4 regions of the Enterovibrio makurazakiensis genome follow, and region 3 is predicted to be linked to each of the others. Evidence: predicted binding sites of a transcription regulator. Region 3 holds the regulator's gene; each other region holds the start of a gene.
The links. Region 3 encodes PurR, which represses purine synthesis genes. Its sites were predicted from a motif close to TNANGNAAACGTTTNCNTNA; they were not measured.
Positions count from the first base shown of each region.

Region 1: a site for PurR is predicted at 1,868-1,887, ahead of guaB (IMP dehydrogenase). Genes of this name have one in related genera too.
Region 2: a site for PurR is predicted at 3,217-3,236, ahead of L4D06_RS14160 (NCS2 family permease). Genes of this name have one in related genera too.
Region 4: a site for PurR is predicted at 4,054-4,073, ahead of glyA (serine hydroxymethyltransferase). Genes of this name have one in related genera too.

Region 1 covers NZ_JAKJSE010000018.1:85,541-90,501, reverse strand. Annotated here, with positions in the region: gene L4D06_RS14415 (zinc ribbon domain-containing protein) at 192-428, shown strand; gene xseA (exodeoxyribonuclease VII large subunit) at 457-1,785, opposite strand; gene guaB (IMP dehydrogenase) at 1,950-3,413, shown strand; gene guaA (glutamine-hydrolyzing GMP synthase) at 3,593-4,961, shown strand, end outside.
Region 2 covers NZ_JAKJSE010000018.1:30,089-35,049, forward strand. Annotated here, with positions in the region: gene frsA (esterase FrsA) at 1-1,213, opposite strand, end outside; gene gpt (xanthine phosphoribosyltransferase) at 1,370-1,828, opposite strand; gene L4D06_RS14160 (NCS2 family permease) at 1,894-3,180, opposite strand; gene L4D06_RS14165 (aminoacyl-histidine dipeptidase) at 4,213-4,961, shown strand, end outside.
Region 3 covers NZ_JAKJSE010000005.1:140,488-145,448, reverse strand. Annotated here, with positions in the region: gene L4D06_RS02855 (TfoX/Sxy family DNA transformation protein) at 556-1,149, opposite strand; cyclic di-GMP riboswitch class I at 1,273-1,369, opposite strand; gene purR (HTH-type transcriptional repressor PurR) at 1,672-2,682, opposite strand; gene torD (molecular chaperone TorD) at 3,367-4,014, opposite strand; gene torA (trimethylamine-N-oxide reductase TorA) at 4,129-4,961, opposite strand, start outside.
Region 4 covers NZ_JAKJSE010000018.1:67,189-72,149, forward strand. Annotated here, with positions in the region: gene ribBA (bifunctional 3,4-dihydroxy-2-butanone-4-phosphate synthase/GTP cyclohydrolase II) at 1-201, opposite strand, end outside; gene L4D06_RS14325 (riboflavin synthase) at 284-946, opposite strand; gene ribD (bifunctional diaminohydroxyphosphoribosylaminopyrimidine deaminase/5-amino-6-(5-phosphoribosylamino)uracil reductase RibD) at 955-2,067, opposite strand; gene nrdR (transcriptional regulator NrdR) at 2,076-2,525, opposite strand; gene glyA (serine hydroxymethyltransferase) at 2,666-3,916, opposite strand; gene L4D06_RS14345 (YitT family protein) at 4,368-4,961, shown strand, end outside.

The sequences.
Region 1 (4,961 bases), on a different contig from region 3:
GTATTGATAAATATTCTTTTGAGGGTAGATCGCTGATCGGATCCCATAAATGCCTAGATCTGACGATCTTGATAGGATCCAGCGCGAGGCTGTTCTGTTTGATCTTCGATTTTAGTTAGAATAGCGCTTATCTATGATAGACAACATGTTGGACAGTTAAAGTGCGACATGGACCATTGAGAGGAAACAAAATGGAAAACAACTGCCCTGATTGTAATGAGTTAATGGGATGGGATAAGGGGAGTTATCATTGTGAGTCTTGCGATAAAATCTTTATAAAACAGGGGTATTGTCAGGTGTGCGATGCGCAGTTAGAAAAACTCCAAGCATGTGGCGCAACCAATTATTTTTGTAACCAGTGTAATGAACTGAAGTCGCGTTCAAGTGCGAACATCGTATTTGAGGCAAAAAAAACGGTGTCGTCATGACACCGCTTTAAAAGATAGTTGCGTGATCTTAGATCACGGTTGATTGGATCTCACCGCTCGATAACACCGTCGTGATCCGATCGCCTGACTTTACATCGTCCTGAGAACGGATAACTTTATTGTTGCTTGCGCGCGTGATCGAATAGCCGCGTGCGAGGGTTGCCAGTGGGCTCACCGCATCCAAGGTTTCCATTTGTAGCGCTAATTTGTGCTGCTGTTGGCGCAATTGCTGACGCATTGATTCAATCAAGCGTTGCTCGCTGTAACCAAGTTGCGCATTCAGCCCTGGCAATTGATTTGCAGGAGAAAAGCGATCTAAACGCTGGCTCGCTCTGTCTAGCCGCTGAGCATCCGTTTGAAGTTGCGTTCGCATGGATTGGTAAAGACGTCGCTCAAGCTCGTCAAACTGCTGTGCTTGCTGTTGTAGTCTCGCTTGAGGGTGATGCATTGCCAAGCGGTGCTGTAAGCGCGTGAGACGCTCCTGAGTGCGAGAGAGATGACGACTCAATACATGAGACAGCCTATCTACACGCTGTGAAAACTGCTGAGATCGAACAGACGTATCTCTGCTAACCAGTTCAGCGGCTGCTGAAGGAGTGGGGGCACGAACATCCGCCACAAAATCGGCGATGGTGACATCCACTTCATGACCTACGGCGCTCACAATGGGAATCGAACTGGCGGCAATGGTGCGGGCGACAATTTCTTCGTTAAAACACCACAGATCTTCTAATGAGCCGCCACCACGCCCTACAATCAGCACATCACATTCATCACGGCTGTTAGCTCGACCAATCGCCTGTGCAATCTGAATAGCAGCGTCTTTTCCCTGAACTTGAGTAGGGTAGATAACCACGGGTAGGCTGGGATCTCTGCGCTTTAATACGTGCAAAATATCATGAAGGGCCGCCCCCGTTTTTGATGTGATAATACCAACCCGTCTTGGTTGTTCAGGGAGTGTCTTTTTGGCGTGAGTTGCAAAAAGGCCTTCTGCTGCTAATTGCATTTTCAGTTTTTCAAATTGTTGTTGCAGCATGCCATCACCCTCTGGCTGCATGCTTTCAACAATAATCTGATAGTCGCCACGCGGTTCATACAAGGACAATCGGGCCCGAACTAACACTTGATTGCCATTGGTAGGCTTAAAGGTGACACGGCGGTTGTTGCCTTTGAACATGGCGCATTTGACTTGAGCGCGACTGTCTTTCAGCGTGAAATACCAGTGGCCAGATACAGGAACAGTGAGGTTTGAAATCTCACCAACCAACCAAACGATACCCATTTCGTTCTCAAGCAGAAGGCGAACTTCCGCATTTAAACGAGAGACAGTGAAAATGTTTTCGTTGGGGCTTGTCATGACCACTTAGCCTTAAATATCAGCGAGTTTTCGCAATGTTACTGGGGCAAAAAATGAATGCCAAACGTTTTCGTCAAAATCTATAGCCAAACGTTTGCGTCATCAGTATAATGCGGCGGCAATATTTAGTCCCCCCGTATTTAATTTTGGCGTGAGATATTGCAATGTTACGAATAGCTAAAGAAGCCCTAACTTTCGATGATGTATTGCTGGTTCCAGCACATTCCACAGTTCTTCCAAACACTGCCGACTTACGCACTCAACTGACGAAAACCATTTCGTTGAACATCCCAATGATCTCTGCGTCTATGGACACAGTGACTGAAGCGCGTTTGGCTATCGCACTGGCGCAGGAAGGCGGCATTGGCTTCATCCATAAAAATATGTCAATTGAACAGCAAGCTGAGATGGTTCACCAAGTGAAGATCTTTGAAGCTGGCGTTGTCACCCATCCAGTCACTGTTCACCCAGACGCGACAATCGCAGATGTTGTTGAACTCACCAAAAAGCATGGTTTTGCAGGTTTCCCTGTCGTCACCGAGAGTAACGAGCTTGTTGGTATCATTACTGGTCGTGATGTTCGCTTTGTGATTGACCTATCCAAGAAAGTCTCTGCTGTTATGACGTCTAAAGAGCGTCTGGCGTGTGTAAAAGAAGGCGCATGTCGCGAAGAAGTGCAAGAAAAAATGCACCAAGCTCGCGTTGAGAAAGTACTGGTTGTGAATGATGATTTCCAACTGACAGGTATGATTACCGCAAAAGATTTCCACAAAGCTGAAACCAAACCACACGCTTGTAAAGATGAGCAAGGTCGTCTGCGTGTTGGCGCGGCGGTGGGTGCAGGCGCAGGTAACGAAGAGCGCGTAAAAGCACTGGTTGAAGCAGGCGTGGACGTTCTACTTATTGACTCTTCACATGGCCACTCTGAAGGTGTACTAAACCGCATTCGCGAAACACGCGAAGCATACCCTGATCTCGACATCATCGGCGGCAACGTCGCAACGGGTGCGGGAGCGAAAGCCCTTATTGAAGCTGGTGTGAGCGCTGTTAAAGTGGGTATTGGCCCTGGCTCTATCTGTACTACACGTATCGTTACTGGTGTCGGTGTTCCTCAAATCACTGCGATTGCTGATGCTGTTGAAGTCGCAAATGGCTACGGTATTCCTGTTATTGCTGATGGCGGTATCCGTTTCTCTGGTGACATCTGTAAAGCCATCGCGGCTGGCGCATCGTGTGTCATGGTTGGCTCAATGTTTGCGGGTACAGAAGAAGCACCAGGTGAAGTGATCCTATACAACGGTCGTTCATACAAGTCTTACCGTGGCATGGGCTCACTGGGCGCAATGTCTCAAGGTTCTTCTGATCGCTACTTCCAATCTGACAATGCGGCAGACAAGCTTGTTCCTGAAGGTATCGAAGGTCGTATTGCATACAAAGGTCACTTGAAAGAGATCGTTCACCAGCAAATGGGTGGCCTGCGTTCAAGCATGGGTCTGACGGGTTCTGCGACGATCGAAGCAATGCGTACCAAGGCTGAGTTTGTTGTTATTTCCGGCGCGGGCATGGCGGAATCTCATGTGCATGACGTACAGATCACCAAAGAAGCACCGAACTACCGTCGCGGCTAAATGTTCATAAAGAACCCCTGACGTAAACGTTTGCTTTTTTTCTTGAAGCACTGATAGGAGGCGAGTAAACTCGCCTCGTTTTCATAACCCACAACCACAGCGTAGGAAAGAAAACCCATATGGTATGGGTCTTCCCAAGCGATAAAGCTTAGCTGGCGGTAACGATAAGACTGCTCAAAATGACTAAAGACATCCATGACCAACGCATTCTAATTTTGGATTTCGGTTCTCAATACACTCAACTAGTAGCACGCCGTGTACGCGAAATCGGTGTGTACTGTGAACTGTGGAGCTGGGATGTAGATGAAGCGGATATTCGTGAGTTCAATCCAGATGGCATTATCCTGTCTGGTGGCCCTGAGAGCGTGACAGAAGAAAACTCTCCGCGTGCTCCTCAATATGTATTCGATTCTGGCGTGCCAGTGTTTGGTGTATGTTACGGCATGCAAACCATGGCAGAGCAACTTGGCGGTAAAGTCGCGGGCTCTGACGAACGCGAATTTGGTTATGCAGCAGTACAGGTGACGGGTGATTCAGCACTGTTTGCTGGCCTAGAAACTACTCAAGATGTATGGATGAGCCACGGTGACAAAGTGGTCGAAATCCCATCTGACTTCGTGAAAATCGCGCAAACAGACACCTGTCCTTATGCTGCGATGGCAAACGAAGAGAAAAAATACTATGGCGTGCAGTTCCACCCAGAAGTAACGCACACCAAAAATGGCCTTAAGATGCTCGAAAACTTCGTACTGAACGTATGTGGTTGTGAGCGTTTGTGGACTGCTGAGTCAATTATCGAAGATGCGGTTGCTCGTATTAAAGAACAAGTCGGTGATGATGAAGTTATCCTTGGCCTGTCGGGTGGCGTGGACTCTTCTGTTGTTGCGATGCTTGCGCACCGTGCAATTGGTAACAAACTAACGTGTGTATTCGTTGATAACGGTCTGCTTCGCTTGAATGAAGGCCAGCAAGTGATGGACATGTTTGGTGATCACTTCGGCCTGAACATTGTTCACGTTAAAGCGGAAGATCGCTTCCTGTCTGCGCTGGAAGGCATTGCTGATCCAGAAGCGAAACGTAAGAAAATTGGTCACGTGTTCGTTGATGTGTTCGATGAAGAATCGAAGAAGCTGAAAAATGCTAAATGGCTGGCACAAGGTACTATCTACCCTGACGTGATCGAATCTGCAGCGTCTAAGACGGGTAAAGCGCACGTGATTAAATCTCACCATAACGTTGGCGGCCTGCCTGATGATATGGAAATGGGATTGGTTGAACCGCTGAAAGAGCTGTTCAAAGACGAAGTGCGTAAGATTGGCCTAGAGTTGGGTCTACCGTACAACATGCTTTATCGCCACCCGTTCCCAGGTCCAGGCCTAGGTGTTCGTGTGCTTGGCGAAGTGAAGAAAGAATACTGTGATTTGCTACGTCGTGCTGATGCTATCTTCATTGAAGAGCTGCATAAAGCTGACCTATACAACAAAGTATCTCAAGCGTTCACCGTATTCCTTCCTGTGCGCTCTGTAGGCGTGATGGGTGACGGTCGTA
Region 2 (4,961 bases), on a different contig from region 3:
TTCTGTGATATCCGTCATGAATAGGTTTACTTGGCAAGGTTTTCGCTTTGCCTCCATAGCTGTATAGCGCAGCTAGTTGATTATCAGAATCTGGACATACGGGATCACCGTCAAGGCCAATAGCTAGGATCGGAACCTTCGTCTTCCTACCGTTGAGTAGCCCTTGATGTCTAAGCGACAGCGCTTGCAACTGAGTCAAAAGCGTCGACGATGCTTGGCTCTTACCCATTCGAGACGCGATGGTGTCTAAGTGCATTGGTGGGATATTGTTACGACGATTTACGTCCGTCAGCATGGCATGAAGAATGCCTCCAACAGACACACAAGACTTAATACGATTTTGTTCAACAAACGCCATTCTTACCGCAGCATTCGCACCAAAACGGACACCAAAACAACCAACGCGATGATGATCAACCCAAGGTACGGATTCGAGTTCATGCAACATAGCTTGGTGTAAACGACTGCTATCTTCTGTGAGGTTCCAGTGACTGCTTCTGCCAACTGAAGGCATATCCAGAGTCAACATGGCAATGTTGGCTGGTGCAAAATAGGTTTCAAAGAGATGCAACAGATCCGTTTGCAAACCGTCCATGCCACCACTAACAATCACAGTAGGTAGCGGCTCATTGGTATGTGGCAGATACAGAAAACCTTCTAGGGGTTTACCATCTACCTTGGTGACTATGTTTTTGATTTTGAGGCTCGATGTTTCCATCGCTGCGTGAAATGCTTTGTTAGCCAGAATTTCAGTTTGTTGAGAAAGCGGATCCCCTTTCAAGTGAGGGTAACCTGCAATACTGAAGCAAGCCGAGGCACGTCCCCACTCTGCAGTTGCTCCTGCTTTATCGCCTTGCTCATCTTTTTCCTGCGCCCATTTTTGGTGTTTCATACCACACTGGGCCCATTCGTAAGACCAATTGCCCTGACGATAACCGACGACAGTATCAAGTAACTTTTCGTTGCTTCTGTCATTGTCTGAAGCAGCAATGCGTGCCAGCGTTTCTTCCATTTCTATCGGATCAACGCCTTGCCATATCCACTGAGGGCGGCGCAAAACACGGTACCAACTGTTGTCACTTTGGCCGTCTAAGACACTTTCAACATCTTTAGGTGGCTTGTTGGCTGTGCCTACAATGGTGGATGTTTCTTTGGCATGTTTGGTGGGTTTAAAGAGTTTGACTGATAAGTTCTCTGACTCTGTCTCTCTCACGGCATCTCTCCGGCGCATTCATTTCAACGACCTCTAGTGTAAACGATGGCTTAGAGAAAACCATGCTCTCTCAAAGCCAAGCAGCATCTGTGAGCTCATTCACTGACATAAGGCAAAAAAAAAGCCCCTTTCGGGGCTTTCTATCGATAATTTTTCTTAGCGCTTTGCTACAGGCTCAACGAACGTCACAGCCATATCCCAAGGCTGTTCAATCCAACAGTCTTGCGCAATATCAACAACGTAGTCATCAACAAGGTGTTTGCCCGCAGGTTTCGCACATACGGTGACAAATTTCGCTTTCGGATACATTTCACGGATCACTTCTGCAGTGCCGCCAGTATCAACCAAATCGTCAACCACGATGAAACCTTCACCGTCACCTTCAGCTTTTTTGATAACACGCATATCACGCTGATGATCATGGTCATAGCTAGAAATGCACACTGTATCAACGTGACGGATGCCTAGCTCACGAGCAAGAATCGCAGCAGGTACAAGACCTCCACGGCTTACTGCAATAATCCCAGTCCATTGTTCTACAGGTAACAATTTTTCAGCCAGTTGGCGGGTATACATTTGCATGTTGTCCCACGTGATAACAAACTTGTTGCTCATTTTAAAAAACCTCAGTGGCGACGGTCGCCATTTAACTCACAGATTCAATTGCGGCGTATTGTGTCTTACATAACAAATTTCAGCAAGAACAGCGCAGCCAGAACCCAAATACTAATAGGTACGTCACGTCCTTTACCGCTAAACGCTTTGATTGCGCAGTAAGAGATAAAGCCCAAACCAATGCCATGTGCAATAGAGTAGGTCAATGGCATCAGCAAACATACGACAACAACTGGTGCAGCTTCAGTCAGATCACGCCAGTTTACGCTCACCAGACCTGACATCATCAAAATCGCAACGTAGAACAGTGCGCCTGCGGTAGCGTAAGCCGGAACCATGCCAGCCAGTGGGGCGAAGAACAATGCCAGCAAGAACATACCACCAACCACAACCGCGGTCAGACCGGTACGACCGCCCGCAGCAACACCTGATACACTTTCAATGTAAGAGGTTGTGTTTGATGTACCCAGAACGGCACCCACAGTCGTTGCTGTACTGTCCGCCAATAGTGCACGGTTCAAACGTGGCAGCTTTCCATCTTTGTCCATCAGATCTGCTTTTTGCGCCACACCCACCAAGGTGCCCGCAGTATCAAACAAATCAACAAACAAGAAGGCGAAAACAACAGAAATCATTGCAACATCAAATGCGCCAGATAAATCCATTTGCATAAAGGTTGGAGCAAGACTTGGCGGCGCCGACATAATGCCGCCGTATTGCACGTTACCTGTTCCGACCGCAATCGCAGTAACAATAAGGATGGCAATCATCACCGCGCCTTTAATACCGCGATTAACCAAACCGATGGTTAGGAAGAAGCCTAGTGCAGCCATCGCAGGGGCAAAAGAAGATAAATCCCCCATTGAAACCAATGTCGCTGGATGCGCAACCACGATGCCGGAGTTTTGCAGCGCAATCAGCGCCAAAAACATACCGATACCTGCAGAGATGCCTGTTCGAAGAGAAAGTGGGATAGAGTGAATGATCAACTCTCGAACTTTAAATAGACTCAGTGCGATAAAGCACAAACCCGACAGGAACACCGCACCCAAAGCAACTTGCCACGAGTAACCCATCTGGAATACGACAGTGTAGGTAAAGAAGGCATTAAGGCCCATACCAGGTGCTTGTGCAACAGGGTAATTGGCAACTAATCCCATCACAAAACAACCGATAGCCGCTGCCAAACATGTGGCAACAAACACAGCACCACGATCCATGCCTGTTTCAGACAAAATCGCAGGGTTAACAAAGATGATGTAAGCCATTGTCAGGAAGGTGGTAACCCCAGCAATAACTTCGGTGCGTATATCAGTACCTTGCTCTTTTAATTTAAAAAGACGCTCAAGCATGGCTTTCGTTCCTTGGAAAGTATGTGTCTGAAAATATTACGCAAACGTTTGGCTAAACGTTTGCGTCTGAATTTGACGCGAATATTACTCGCCACTTCACGAAATTTCCAGTGTGAATTACATCACTTACTGGTCAATCGGTGGCAGATTAAACGACTTATCGCCATCCTGACGACATTGCCTGTTTAAGACACAAATTCTAGAGTGATTTATTGATTAATAAACGAACAACAGCCAAAGCTGTGATCAACGTTGTCTGCTTCATCAATAGACTGAGAGGCACTGCAAGAGACGAAAATTGAGATAAAAAAAACGCCACTAAAAGTGGCGCCAGATCAAAAATCAAATTCCAAATCGGAACGAAAATATCTGTTAGAGCGGGGTAATGTATGTATCAAGCAAGGAAATTGGTTACTTGCTTTTGTATCCGAACGTCGCCGGATAACGAAAATTGGCGGTGTATACGGAACCACGGTTCCAGTATTGGCTAGCAGAACTGCCTTTCATAGGTCGTACCTCAAAATAATTCGATAGGAATAAATGCAGCTTTAATAAAGCTCGGTTCCGTGGAGACGAATGATTTCGGGTTTATCCATAAACAAATGAAGCGCACAGCTATGTCTTTGGGCTCACTGCCCATCCAGAAGACGGCGAGATAATAACCTATGCGTTATTTTATTACAAACAAAAAGAGACCTAAATCACAATAATACTTAAATAATCCCTATTATGTAATAAAGTTACACATTCACGCCAAGTTATTGCACTGAGATAAAGGCATACGCATGGCAAAGTAAGCACCATTGCATGCATTGCCTCTTGAGCGACGCATTCACTGACTCCGCTATATTTGCATCGCATTAACAGTCATGAATAGCGCCATATGCGGAGTGACAGCTCAAGATGTAGGCTCTTAGGCCTATCAGCAGCGATATGCTTTTAACAAGGCATACTTTTCCGTTACAAATTCTGTTAGGTTAATTGCTTGCAGCACTGCTGCCTTTTTCATTCCATGTTTTCTGGAGATAGCCTGTGTCAGAAATTAGTCAATTGTCGCCACAACATGTGTGGCAGTTTTTCGACAAAATTTGCTCTATTCCTCACCCTTCAAAGCACGAAGATCAACTCGCTCAGTTCATTGTTGATTGGGCAACAGCTGAGGGGCTGTCGGTTAAACGCGACGACATAGGCAATGTCATCATCAAAAAGCCAGCCACATCAGGCATGGAAAACCGTAAAGGTGTCGTTCTACAAGCACATATAGATATGGTGCCGCAAAAGAACGAAAACACGGATCACGATTTCACTGTCGATCCTATCCGCCCTTATATCGATGGTGAATGGGTTACTGCGGATGGTACTACGCTAGGCGCTGACAATGGCATGGGAATGGCAACCTGTCTTGCTGTCCTTGCCGCGACAGACATCGAGCACGGTCCGCTTGAAGTCCTGTTAACCATTGATGAAGAAGCAGGTATGACGGGTGCTTTTGGGCTAAAAGAGGGTTGGTTAGACGGAGAAATCTTGCTAAACACAGATTCTGAGCAAGAAGGCGAAATCTACATGGGTTGTGCGGGCGGTGTGGACACTGCCATCGACTTCACGCTCGAGCGAGAAACACTAGGCGAAGGCTATGTCGGTAAGACTCTTCAAATCAAAGGCTTAAAAGGCGGACACTCAGGTGTTGATATTCATACCGGTCGCGCCAATGCCAACAAACTTCTCGGTCGCTTTCTTGCTGGGCACGCCGAAGAATTAGGTCTGCGTCTCCTATCTATTCG
Region 3 (4,961 bases):
AGCGCTGCGTAAAATGAGATCGGCAATAAGAAGCAGAAAAACACTGCCCACTTAAAACGTCGAGGCCACTTACGAAAATGGTCTCTAAAGATCCTGTCAATTTGGTCTGGATAGGGTCTGCTGTAATGCATCTTATTGTTGCCATTCATCTATCTACTCTTTTGGCTTAGTTCAAAATTCCAACCAAAGATAGTCAACTAGATGCATTTAGCATAATAAACGTGACGAATGTCGCATAAATGGGATTATTGGTTTTTTGGCAACCTTAAAATGAGATTTGTGATAATTGCTTATTTATAGATAAAAAGCTCGTTAGAAGCATGGCCTATAAGCAATGGAACATGATGTTCTTTTCGATTAACTGAAAGAATTGAACGTAATATTGGGGTAGATGATTGGTTGTTTGTGAAGATACGGTATGAAATGCGCTTAGTGCGGTGTGAGAGGCGAATTCGAGAGAGTGGTGAAACTGAAAGACTGGGCGAAGATAGATTCGCCCAGTCGATCCCTTGATTGTTCACTTTAGGGTACCGACAGGGCGAAATAATGAAATTTTTACTGTCTTAGTGTTTCTAACAGTTCATCGCGTCTCTGAGGAGAGACGACAGACCAGTGTTTACCTTCAATTGCGCCTTCTAGCGCCCAAAGAAGTTCTAGACTTAGCGTATCGCTATGTGACTTTTGTAGAGCTTGATAAGCCCTTACGGCACCTTCAGTTTGCAATTGCTCAACAGAATCGATTCCTGCTTTTTTCAGCATACGTTCTGTCGCAAGTCTTAGGTTTGGCAAATCTTTGATACGCGTTGGCGCCGCAGTCTTCTTTTCTTGTTGATCATCTTTGGCGATGGCATACGCAATATTCGCATAATTCATCAGAACCTCTGATTGATCCCACAACGTTTCTGGTATGGCATAGTATTTTGTTGTGACAGGGAAGCCACGTTTCTTGTAGACGTAGGGCGTCATCGAAAGTTTAATGAAATCGGCTTCATTCGCTTGACCAGCGCGAAGATGAAGTTGGTCGTTGACGACCAAGGCGAACATTGTCTCGTCGCAAAAGACACCAAACCCGCCAAACATAGAACGCGATTTGATTTTGCCCAGACATTCGAAGAATTTTAACGTGTTTTTTAGTGTTGGTTTATCCATGTGACTTATTCTCAATCATTACGTTCCGTTCCTGGATGAGCGGTCAAGGAGCAACGTAGCAAAGCTAATTCAGAGAATTGTCAATGTACCGAAAAGTAATTTCGGTGTATGAATGCTAACGTCATCGGTAACTCCGCTACCACCAACACAAAATTTTTGTGTGCTGTGAGGCCGGAAGCTTTGCGTCCCACGCTTTCGCTGTGGTTTGCCTTTTTCTTGACGACTATTAGCTTAACTGAATCGCATCATATTGTCGTTATTGCTAGTCTCAAAAAATGTGATCTTGCTTCAGATAGAGTCTTATTGATATGAATGAAAATATCAGGTTCTCTTTGTAATTGAAGCCATTTTAACCAAAGCGGTCATTTTTTAATTGAGTTAAAGATTAGCACTAGAAAACTAGACAAACTATGCTTATTGAGCTGGATCTCAATAATGAGAAGATTTTGTTAAATTTTCTTGTCACATAAAAAAATAGCCCGCCAAAAATGGCGAGCTATTGATGAACTTTGTGCGTTAAAACTATTCGGCGTTTAGATTTTTCACTGAATTACGAATAATCAGTTCAGGCTGCATAACGAAAATCTGTTGCTTGTTTTCTTTGTTCGCTAAACGTTCCAACAATAATTTGATTGCCGTTTTACCCAAGCGGTTTTTGGGCTGATGGATCGTCGTTAGTGGTGGCGAGAAAAATGCAGCCAAATCGATATTGTCGTAGCCAATGATCGAGATGTCGTTTGGTACGTCTAGACCCGCTTGGCGGAATGTACTGATTGCTGCCAATGCCATAATGTCGTTAAAGCAAAATAGTGCCGTTGGACGCTCATCAAGTGCTAACAATTTGTTTGCTGCTTCTACCGCTGTGTCGCATTCGAAATCTGCATCTACAATCCAATCTGGATTTTCTTGTAGTCCAGCTTCTGCCAGCGCTTTGCGGAAACCGGCAAGTCGTGTTTGGCAGGTTAGCTTATCCAATTGGCCTGACATACAACCAATTTTCGTATGGCCGTTATCAATAAAGTATTTCGTCGCAATATACCCACCGAGTTCTGCATTGTCTTGAATACAGTCAGTATTGACGTGCTGCGTTCCCCAATCCATGACAACCATTGGCAAATCTTGCTTTCTCTCAAGAAGGGCAAGCAGTTCCTCATTGAGGTCTGAACACATTACTAGCAAACCATCGACACGCTTTTCTGCCAACATGCGTAAATAGTCGCGCTGCTTGGCGAGGTTGCCTTCTGTGTTACATAGGATCAGTGTATAGCCCTCTTTGTAACAGTACTCTTCTACGCCATGAACAACTTCCGCAAAGAATGGGTTTGTTGATTTGGTAACAAGCATGCCAATGGTGCGTGTTGAGTTGCATTTCAAACTACGCGCAACAGCACTGGGTGCGTAATTTAGGTCATCCACCGCAGCCCAAACTTTTTTGGTCGTATTCTCTGCGACAAAACGTGTTTTGTTGATCACGTGAGAAACCGTTGTGGTTGATACTCCGGCCATGCGTGCGACGTCTTTAATCGTTGCCATTTGGTATTCTTCTTATCATTTTCATCGGCAGCATGAGAAATGCTGGCTGCCTTACATGTTTACGCCGCTAACGAGGAGCGGCGTACTGGGTTCGACGAAACAGGTTTCCATTTTCTCGACCGTTTCGTATCAATGTGTGAAAGCACGTTTTTGAAGTGCATACATGCTTTCTTTATCTTGCATCGTAATAGGTAGTGCTAGAACACATGTCGGTTGTTTGCCGTTGATTAAAAGAATCAGCTTAATTCGTGACTCTTTATTCTGATGAACGTTCATTAGCACTGACGATGTGAACATTATGCTGGTTCAAGCATGTTCTCTTATGATTCGTCTTACACGGAAAGCGGCGAATCGTTCGAAACGAGTTGGAGTGACCTTGCCATCTATAGCTACTAAAGATCGGCTCAAAATGTCACATTGAGCACGCCAAAAACCATTCCATCGACACAACATTAGGTGTTATGACCTTGTTGCTGTGAAAGAGATTTTTCAGCAATTTCTCAATGCCAATCGCTTGCGTTCACAGTTTACTGGCTCATGGACGCAGTCGCAATTATTCAATTGAAGCGACTCGCATAAGCTTGATGCGTATCAAGCTTGCGAAATCGCTACGATTTTCACTTTCTATCTCTAAAAAATGAAAAAACCGGGCAAGCCCGGCTTTTTGGTTTCGGGAGTTGGACGCTATTCGCCTTTTAGGAACGATAGGTCTAATGCGACAAATGCGTTGAGGAGCACGCCAGACGCTTTATAAAAGCCAAAGCCATCGAATTGTTCAAGCGACTTCTGGAAGCTGCCTAACCATGTAGTAACCATGGTTTCTAAGAATACCTGTTGCTCTTGCATCAAGGCTTCTTGTTTGTCTTCTTCGGTCTCTTTGTTCGTAAGAATGACCAAGTTACCCATGAAATCGAGGACGACAGCAAGATGGTCAAAGGGCTCATTGAAGTCTTTTCGTTGAGCGATGCCATATTTCTCCATCCATTGACCCATCTCTTGCGCAGGTTTGTCGTTGAGCAAACCAGTCTCGCCGATGTACATGGAGGCATAAGGCAATGCGCCCGTTTTTGGGGTGCTAAGGAACAAACCACAAAAATCAGCCGCGAGTTCCAATTGCGCGTCTTCGCGCAATTTTAATGCGGCTAGTGCGCTACGAAAACCTGCGATTGGGGCTTTCAATTCATCGGTCATGGCGAGCGCGGAATAGTAACTATCCATGCTGCTACCTTGATAGTTGATGAGATCTTCTTGGGTCAGCTCATTAGCAAACAGAGAAGACATCCACCAGTAAAACTCGGCGCGTTGTTCGTTGATGGCGTTAAATTCTTTCATTGTCATTCCGTCGTTAGGGAAGGGCAGAGAGAGTAAAAATGTGTAAGAGTATAAGTGTATAGAATATGGAGTAAAAAAGGGCAGCTAAGCTGCCCTTTTTCTTCACACTGTCTCTTATGCGATATCCATCGCTGGGAACAGTGGGTTCACATCATCCACAGAGGTTGGGCCGCTAAAGCCAGTAACCGCTGGAATTTTGCCTGTGAACTTCTCGATCTCAACCAATGCAGTGTGCGCAGAGGTAGCTTGAGCGAGCTTCGATGTCCCGATATCTACAGTCAATACGTTTGGATCGCCGTAGGTACAAAGCGTGCCTGGCTTACCGCCTTCAAGAGGGGCATACCATGCGCCTTCTTCAATACGACATACGCCCGCTTTATAGTCGTCAGTCACCACTGCGCCTGCTAGCACTTGACCACGGTCGTTAAACACGCGAACAAGGTCGCCAGACACAATACCGCGCACTTTTGCATCCGCTGAGCTGATGTAGCAAGGCTCGCGACCCGCAACCGCATAGGTGTTACGGAAAGCGTCTGATGAACACAGTTGCGAGTGCAAACGGTAGTTCGGGTGACAGCTTTGCATGTGAAGCGGGTAGCTGTTTGACTTAGGACCACCATGGCTACGTTCTACTTTCTCGAACCACATTGGGTGACCTTGACAGTCGTCGTAACCCATATCGGCGATTGTTTTACAGTAGATTTCGATTAAGCCAGATGCAGTACCCAATGGCTCCAAATCTGGTTCGTTACGGAACGCTTGGTGGCGAACCCACTCTGTGCCTTCAGGGAACGAAATGAATTGCTCTTCTTCCCAGAACTTAACGAAGTTTGGCATACGAACGCCGATACCACGGCCTTGCAAACGCGCACCGTTGTAGATCTCTTCGATCCATTCCATTTTGGTTTTGCCGCCAGTGAACGCTTCTTCGCGATCGTAACGGGTGC
Region 4 (4,961 bases), on a different contig from region 3:
GCGTTGGCAATGGTCTTTGGTCATGGTTAAGCAAATCAAACCACGTCCATACATCGCCATGAAATTGATCGCTTCGGGAGAAATTTTTTCAGCGGCGATGATCAGATCGCCTTCATTCTCTCGGTCCTCATCATCCATCAAGATGACCATTTTTCCCTGACGAATATCGTCAATGATTTCTGCAGCGCTACTGATCGGCATTGTTCTATCCCTGTCACTGTCAGTGCTCATCGGCACGGTATATTTTATTTACTGATAGCGTCACGAGGCTTTGTCGTGATGGCTATCTAAGAAAACCTGATTCTGCTAATTTCGCCATGGTTAAACCACCGGCACCGGATTGCTGTGCGGCGCGATCGCCCATCATTAAACGCTCTAAATAGCGAGCAATCACGTCCACTTCCAGATTGACTTGTTGCCCGACATTTAAGGTTTCAATGGTTGTTTCCAGTGCAGTATGAGGCACGATGGTCAACTTAAAGCGGTTACCGTCAATGTCATTAATGGTCAAACTAATGCCATCAACGGTCACTGAGCCTTTTTCAGCCAAGTACTTTGCAAGACTGACTGGTGCTTCCAGCCAAAACTCAATCGCCCGCCCTGATTCATGACGTGACACGACGGTCGCCAAGCCATCGACATGACCAGATACCATGTGTCCACCGAAACGTGTGGTCGGTAACATGGCTTTTTCTAGATTGACGGCCTGCCCAGCTTGATAGTTCGTAAATGCCGTGCGCTGAAGCGTCTCTAGCGACAAGTCAGCGACATAACCGTGACCAGTCAACGACACCACGGTTAAGCACACACCATTCGTGGCGATACTGTCACCCAGCTTCACATCGGATAAATCAAGATTCCCACTTTCGATTGTCAGTGAGATATCTTTGCCTTTTGGCGTGATCTTCCCAATGCGACCAACCGCTTCAATAATTCCTGTAAACATATAATTCTTTACTGCTTTTTCATACGAAGACGTACGTCATTGCCAATTTGGCACACGTCCGTCAAATCAAAAGAAGGCACTTGTTCCATCGCGGTTAAACCGCCAAAATTAGCGAGTGCACGTGCGTCTTGTCCCATCAGTTTAGGGGCTTGATACACAATAAGCTCATCAACAAGATCAGCGTTCAGCAAACTGCCCGCTAGCGTCGCGCCTGCCTCAACCCAAATATGATTAATGCCTTTGGATGCCAGTGCTCGTAATGTCGCAGACAAGTTTAGTCCATTGCCTTGGCGGTTCACCTGAATCACTTCAACGTCATCACCCAAAGATACGGCTTGGGGGGTTGCTGTAACAAGGAGCACTTCACCGTCTAGCGAAAACAACTGCGCGTCTATTTTCACTTTGGCATCGGCATCTAAGATCACACGTATAGGTTGGCGAAGTGTTTTAATGTCGTAGTCAGCTTGAACATCAAGGGGGAGTTGCTCCCAGCGCACGTTGAGCGACGGGTTATCATCGAACACTGTCTGACTGGTCGAGAGAACAGCCCCAGCCTTTGCACGGAAAACTTGCACATCAGCACGCGCTTCAGGGCCAGTGATCCATTGGCTTTTTCCATTCGCTAATGCTGTACGTCCATCAAGACTGGCCGCAAGCTTGAGTTGCACGTAAGGCATACCCGTTTTCATCAGCTTAATGAAACCCGGGTTTAAGGCCTCTGCTTGCGGTTGCAAAAGGCCAACATCCACCTGAATACCCGCATCACGTAAACGCTGAATTCCGCGACCCGCGACATTAGGGTTAGGGTCGACCATGGCACACACCACGCGGCTAACATTAGCTGCAATCAACGCGTCAGCACACGGCGGCGTTCGGCCAAAATGGGAGCAAGGTTCAAGCGTTACATAAGCTGTCGCACCATTGGCTTTTTCGCCTGCGGCACGTAACGCAAAGACTTCGGCGTGAGGTTCACCCGCGCGAAAATGAAAGCCCTCACCCACAATGTCATCACCTTGAGTGATAACACAGCCAACATTGGGGTTAGGTGCTGTGGTATAGATGCCGCGCTTTGCCAAATCAATGGCACGCGACATCATGTCTGTATCGAATTGAGAAAACATGTCACCGCTTACTTTTCTAAACGCGCAATTTCTTCGCCAAAATCTCTGATGTCTTCAAAGCTGTGATACACAGATGCAAAGCGAATGTACGCCACTTTATCGAGTTCTTTCAGCGCGTCCATGACCAAGTTACCCACCATGGTAGACGAGACTTCTCGCTCACCGGTGGCTCGTATGGTGGATTTGATGGTATTAATGGATTTTTCGATATCGTCCGTGCTTACAGGACGCTTCTCCAGAGCACGCTGTATACCACCGCGCAGTTTATCTTCGTCAAATGGTTCTCTGTTCCCATTTGTTTTGATGATGCGTGGCATCACCAACTCTGCAGTTTCAAACGTGGTATATCGCTCGCTACACGCCAAACACTGGCGACGACGACGCACTTGATGGCCGTCTGCAACCAAACGTGAATCAATGACTTTGGTGTCATTCGCACCACAAAATGGACAGTGCATGTCGCCTCCTTAAACAATTGGAAGACAGTGTAACCGATTTAGGCGCAAGGGTAAGAGGTGTTGCGAGTATTTCGAATACAAAAAAAGCACCCAAAGGTGCTTTTTTTCATCAATCCATCTAGAAATGGATGAATACTGCGTTACGCGTAAACAGGAAGACGCTTACAGATATCAAGCACTTTCGCTTTGGTTGCATTGATAACATCTTGGTTTTCAATGTTGTCTAACACGTCACACATCCAGTTTGCGAGTTCTTTTGCATCGTCTTGAGTAAAGCCACGACGAGTGATTGCAGGAGAACCAACGCGAATGCCAGACGTCACAAACGGGCTACGAGGGTCGTTTGGCACACTGTTTTTGTTCACAGTGATGTTTGCCGCACCCAGTGCTGCATCTGCTTCTTTACCTGTGATGTCTTTGTCGATCAGATCAACCAAGAACAGGTGGTTTTCAGTACTGTTAGAGACGATTTTGTAACCGCGCTCTTGGAACTGAGCAACCATGGCTTTTGCGTTATCAACAACACGCTGCTGGTACGCTTTGAATTCCGGCTCCATCGCTTCTTTGAATGCGACCGCTTTTGCAGCGATAACGTGCATCAAAGGACCGCCTTGACCACCAGGGAATACTGCTGAATTCAGCTTCTTGTACATGTCTTCGCCAGCGTTCGAAAGGATCAAACCACCACGTGGACCTGCCAATGTTTTATGCGTCGTTGTGGTAACAATGTGCGCATGTGGGATTGGTGTTGGGTAAACACCAGCAGCAATTAGGCCTGCAACGTGCGCCATATCAACAAACAGGTAAGCGCCTGCTTTGTCAGCGATTTCACGCATACGAGCCCAATCAACGATTTGAGAGTAAGCAGAAAAACCACCGATAATCATCTTAGGTTTGTGCTCTAGCGCTAGCGCTTCCATTTCGTCATAGTTGATTTGGCCAGCTTCATCGATACCGTAAGGAATCACGTTGTAGTGCTTACCAGAGAAGTTAACTGGTGAGCCGTGAGTCAAGTGACCACCGTGCGCCAAGCTCATACCTAAAACAGTGTCGCCTGGGTTAAGCAACGCCATGTACACTGCACTGTTCGCCTGTGAACCTGAGTGTGGTTGCACGTTCGCGTACTCTGCGCCAAACAATTCACATGCACGGTCAATCGCCAGTGCTTCGGCTTTGTCTACAAACTCACAACCGCCATAATAACGCTTTCCCGGGTAACCTTCGGCGTATTTGTTGGTTAGCTGGGAACCTTGCGCTTCCATAACACGAGGACTGGTGTAGTTTTCTGACGCGATGAGCTCAATGTGCTCTTCCTGACGTGCTGTTTCTTCTTGAATCGCGGTAAATAGTTCCGGATCGTAATCAGCAATATTCATGTCACGCTTTAGCATCTGTATCTCCTGACTCAGACAATTCCCAATGTAACCAAGTTGACCAAATGACTCGTCAAATTCAAACCATTAGGACAACCTGGTTGTAACCCCAGAATGGGTTAATGTTGTCAATTCAATCATGTCTGTATCCATGCGGACGCAAACGTTTTCGTCATGACCATCCTATCGCTGCGATTCTACAAAATTTGTTGCGCAACAGGTAGTAGCAATCACATTTTTTTTATCCGCGTAAACATGGTCATTTTTCATTCTCGCCATGAATTGAATTCATTTTAACCAAAATGCTCTAGTGTAAACCCTTGATGTTTACACTGCGTAACCAAGCGCTGACACCCTCGTAAAGCTAAGTTTCCCCTCACTCTTTTCTACTTTTTGCATAATCATTAAGATGCCCTGAATTTTGATCTTCCTTGCATGCCGCTGCGCCACTTTTGCCTTGATTCACGACATGCAGTTTTTCGTTTTCTTGGGAGTAGACACCTTGATCCATGCACCAAAACATAACACTACTGAAGATTTGATTGCCATTCTGTCCGGCACATTTCTTGTTGCTCAGGGGGTGTATTTCCTTCAACAAGCAGGGCTACTTACTGGAGGGACGACGGGTCTCGCTTTGCTCGTCACGCAATTTGTCGACCTGTCATTTGGTACGCTCTACTTTCTGTTCAATATCCCTTTTTACCTGATGGGTTGGAAGCGCTTCGGAAAAGAGTTCGCGCTGCGCAGCGTCTTTGCAGGAGGCATGGTGTCACTTATCGTTGACCATATCGCTCGCGTATTCACTATTGAGTGGCTGTCGCCGATGTATTGCGGGCTCATTGGTGGGTTACTAATGGGTGTGGGCATGCTGATGATTTTCCGCCACAATGCCAGCTTAGGTGGCTTCAATGTGCTTGCACTGATCTGTCAGGATAGATTTGGCGTGAGAGCCGGTAATGTTCAAATGGCGATTGATATTACGATTTTACTCGCGTCTTTCTTCTTCGTATCACCATGGTTGCTGGTATGTTCGGTGCTGGGAGCGTTTGTGTTGAATCTAGTG